Regions from separate parts of the Neisseria sp. P0009.S007 genome, predicted to be linked through region 2. Evidence: predicted binding sites of a transcription regulator. Region 2 holds the regulator's gene; the other holds the start of a gene.
The links. The regulator sigma-54, encoded in region 2, starts transcription at its own class of promoters, with help from an activator protein. The targets are predictions, from matches to a motif close to CTGGCACGCTTCATGCTT.
Positions count from the first base shown of each region.

Region 1: the regulator sigma-54 is predicted to act here: its motif matches at 956-973, upstream of ACTHS3_RS05100 (pilin).

Region 1 is NZ_JBQCVF010000033.1:15,130-17,334, forward strand. It holds gene ACTHS3_RS05095 (pilin) at 1-220, opposite strand, end outside; gene ACTHS3_RS05100 (pilin) at 315-791, opposite strand; partial or broken gene ACTHS3_RS05105 (HD domain-containing protein) at 1,582-2,205, opposite strand, start outside.
Region 2 is NZ_JBQCVF010000008.1:31,888-34,092, reverse strand. It holds partial or broken gene ACTHS3_RS02155 (LPS export ABC transporter ATP-binding protein) at 1-185, shown strand, start outside; gene rpoN (RNA polymerase factor sigma-54) at 351-1,706, shown strand; gene hpf (ribosome hibernation-promoting factor, HPF/YfiA family) at 1,756-2,070, shown strand; gene ACTHS3_RS02140 (AmpG family muropeptide MFS transporter) at 2,144-2,205, opposite strand, start outside.

The sequences.
Region 1 (2,205 bases), on a different contig from region 2:
TGACATCCTCTGCATTGGGCAGGCGATTATTTACCGCTGAGGCAATGCTGATTTCGGTTTTCAGGTCGTCGGCAAGGTATAGTGCTTCGGAGGCTTGCGCCCTACCGATATAGTTTTGGTAAGTGGGTATGGCGACAACAACCAGAATACCGAGGATGGCGATCACTATCATCAGCTCAATCAGGGTAAAACCTTTTTGGGCTTGAAATGGGGTATTCATTTGAGTGTATCGTTTTCAGGTTTTTTTATTTTTATAAAGCAAATCCCATAATTGCCTTATGGGATTTGCTTTTATTTAGACTGCAATACCAATATTAGCGGCAGTTAGCAGGAACGTGTTTAGGTTCGCCACCAGTAAATTTACAACTCCAACTCAAAGGAGCTTCTGAATCTGAGGTACCTGCTGTGGCACCATTTTGACTTGGGGTCAATGTGAATACTGGATTTTCTGTTGCACCAGTGGCTTGGGTGGTAACTGTAATTACCCCACCATTTGCAATGTCAATACTCTTAACATATTTAGTTGGTACAAATTTGTAGCCTGTATTACCCATTTTGGCTTTATCAGTTGTACCAGTAGTATAGGCTGTAACACTACTTAAGCCATCAAGAGCAGCAGCTGTTTCGGCTACAGCTAATTTAGCAGGTTCAGCTAATCCCAAGCCTTCAGATACTTTGGCGCGGATAGTGTAGTCTTGGTACGCAGGCAGAGCGATTACGGCCAAGATGCCCAAGATGGCGATAACGATCATCAATTCGATCAGGGTGAAACCTTTTTGGATTGCTTTCATTGATTAAAACTCCAGTTTGAAAGTGTGAATAATTATGTTTAAGTAAAAAGTCCGTAATGTGCTTGGCACTATGTATTATGAGTAAACCATAAAGTAAGAAGGAATATACAGCTTCCGTCGGGCTTGCTGCTTTGAGGCTTGGGCCTTATCGGACGTGTTGTTTCAAGCAGTCGGTGTGCCAAGTGCGCAAAACTGATTAAAAAAATTATTTTTTATTTTTTGTTTATTGTTTTTATTGGAATTATTTTTTGATTTTTAAGTTTTGTGTGGTTTTGTTTGAAAGTTTCAGAATTTTAGGGAAATTGGGTGGTTGACGTTTTTTGTCAGTTTTGTGTTTTTTGTGACAGGGAAGGGAGACAAGTTTGGGTGTGTGACGTTTTGTCAGAATTTAGTTTGATTTAATAATATGTTAATTGATTTAGATGGGCGGTATTTTTATGGATTAATCGGTAAGTTTAATATTTTGTGATTTTATTTTTTTGTTTTTTATAGGTTTTATTTTGTATGCGTATTTTGTTTGAATATGAATGGGGAAAAGATTTGGAAGGAAGGATTTTTAAAGAGGGTTTGGTGTAATAGGTGAATGAAATTTTGTTGTTGGAATTATATTCATATGGGTTATGATTTTAGAATGTAGTTTTATGTCATAGTAAAGGTCTGATTTTGAATTTTAAGGCTTTGGATTTCTTGAGTGTTTGAGAAGGGTATATTTAGGATGTTTATATATTTGGATGTGATTAGGGTGAGCAAAAAATGCTCACCCTATGTTTTTAAGATGTTCAGACGGCCTTTATGGGGTCAAGACTTCGATCAATGCTTGTTTTAGGGTGTTTTGGGTTTGCGGGTCTTGCAGGGATGGGCTGTAGGTAATGAAGCTGTCCTCAATGCGCTGATCCAAGGTGGTGATTTTGGCGTAGCGCAGGCTGATGTTGTGTGCGAAGAAGGTCTCGGCGATGTCGGCGAGGAGGTGGGGGCGGTTGACGGCGGTGATGTCTATGGTGTGCCAGCCGGGATAATCTTCTTCGGGGGTGATGATTACGGTAGGCGGAATGGGGATGTGGCGGATGCGGCGGCTGATGTGTGGGCGGCCGCTTTGTTTTTGGACGGTGGTATTGCCGTGGATGAAGCTGTTGAGTTCGGCTTCGAGTGCGCTTTGGCGGTCGGGATATTCTTCGGGCGGGAGATTGTCGGGAAGTTGCAGGATAAAGGTGTCGAGGATGTAGTCGTGTTCGGTAATGAAGGCGCGGGCGGCTTGGATGTCGAAGCGGTGGCTGCTGAAGATGCGGCAGAGGCGTGCGAAGAGGCGGTCGCCATTGGGCATGAACACCATGACTTGAAGGCTGTTGCTTTGGGGAAGGATGCGGCTGCGGACGGCAGGACTTTGGGTGTCGTAGGCGAGGTTTGCGGTGTGCCA
Region 2 (2,205 bases):
AGTTCCTCAAATTACGCGGTATCGGCGTATTGATTACCGACCACAACGTGCGCGAAACCCTCAGCATCTGCGACCGTGCTTACATCATCAGCGACGGTACGGTATTGGCTTCAGGCAAGCCGGATGATTTGGTCAACAATGAACAAGTCCGTTCGGTTTACTTGGGTGAAAATTTCAAATATTGAATGCATATTTGACGGTATATGAGACCCTCATTTCAATTGAGGGCGGCTATAAATATTGGAATAATCACTAAAAATACAAATATAATACCGATAAACTAATCTTTCAGACGGCCTGCCGTATAAAGGCCGTCTGAAAAACTATCCATACATTTCGAATTAAACACTATGTCTTCACTCGTCCTTAAACTCAAACAGACCCAGCAGCTCAACCAGCGGCTGCAACAGTCTCTGCGCATCTTGCAGATGTCGGGTCTTGAGCTTGAGCGCGAAGTGGAAGACTGGTTGTCAGACAATCCTCTGCTTGAGCGTCCGGAAAGCGATGAATTTGCCGATAGCGGGCTCAACCGTGCGGTAACCATGCCGCGCGCAGGTCAGCAGTTGAGCGGCGACGATGCCGAAGATATTTGGAGCAACATCGCCGAAGAAGAGGATTTCAAACACTATCTGCATGCCCAAGTGTGCGAGCATCCGCTCTCGCAAGTGGAAGCGGCCTATGTTCACGTCTTGATTGATTTTTTGGACGAACAAGGCTACCTCACCGACAGCCTCGAAGAAATTATCGACCACACGCCGTTGGAATGGATGCTGGACGAAGAAGCCCTGCAAAACGCGCTGGATGTATTGCAAACCTTTGAGCCGCCCGGCGTGGCGGCGGCGGATTTGACCGAGTCGCTTATGTTGCAGTTAATGCGTTTGCCGGCTTCTCCTGCCCGACAAATGGCCGCGCATTTGGTGCAAAGTTCGCTTCAAGACTTAGGCAAAAACCGCAAACAAAACGTTCTGCGTTTCCGCAAACTTTATCCCGATACCGACAGCAAAACCATAGAAGCCGCGCTCGATATGATTGCCGGGCTCAATCCCTATCCAGCCTACGGCTTCGCCTCTGCCACGCCTACGCCTTATATTCAGCCTGACGTTTGGGTCAAAGAGGGCAAGGACGGCTGGGAAGTCATCAGCAACGAAGCGGCTTGGCCGAAGCTGCAGCTCAATCAGGAATATTGCGACCTGATGAAATCAGAGGAAGAGGGCGCACCGGAGTGGAAGGAAAAAATCAACGAAGCCAAGCAGCGCATTGATTCTTTGGAGCTGCGTAAAAGCACTGTCCTCCGCCTTGCCGAGTATATCGTCAAAAATCAGGAAGATTTTTTCATCTTCGGAGAAATCGGCCTGTCTCCCATGCTGATGAAAGATGCCGCCGCCGAATTGGGTTTGGCGGAAAGTACCATCTCGCGTGCCGCCAATCAGAAATATTTGTCTTGCCCGCGCGGCCTGTTTGCGTTACGCTATTTCTTCACACAGGCAGTCAATGCCGATGATGATGGCGAAGGGTTCAGCCAAGGCGCAATCAAAGCCGTATTGAGCCAGTTGATTGAAAGTGAAGACAGCAGCAAACCCTATTCGGACGAGACCCTCGTCAAATTATTAAAACAACGCGGCATTGAAATTGCCAGACGTACAGTTGCTAAATATAGAGAATCATTAGACATCCCACCGGCACACAAACGAAAATTTACCGAGTAGATATATTCCGATCCGTTTTGACGGACTAATCAACCGAAGGAGCTGTATCATGAATCTGAAAATCACCGGTCTGAATTTTGATGTTACCGAAGCCATCAAAAACTATGTTTCCGACAAGTTGGCACGAATCAATCGCCATGCCGACAACATCATTTCTGTGACCATTACGCTCTCGGTGGAAAAAGTCAATCAAAAAGCCGAAGCTGATGCGCATCTGGCAGGCAAAGATTTGCACGTTGAAGCGATTGAACAGGATATGTACGCCGCGATTGATGTTTTGATGGACAAGCTCGACCGCGCTGTTTTGAAACATAAAGAAAAAAGCGGCGATGTCCGCAGTACTGTCAAACCTGAAGCAGAATAAAATTTTTGTATGATAAAGGCCGTCTGAACATTCAGACGGCCTTTTGTTTTACTAGAAGTTTTAGACTGGCAATCTAGTTACTCACTTTTTCGCCATTCCACGGTGCCACTTTAAACAGCAGCAACATACCCGGTA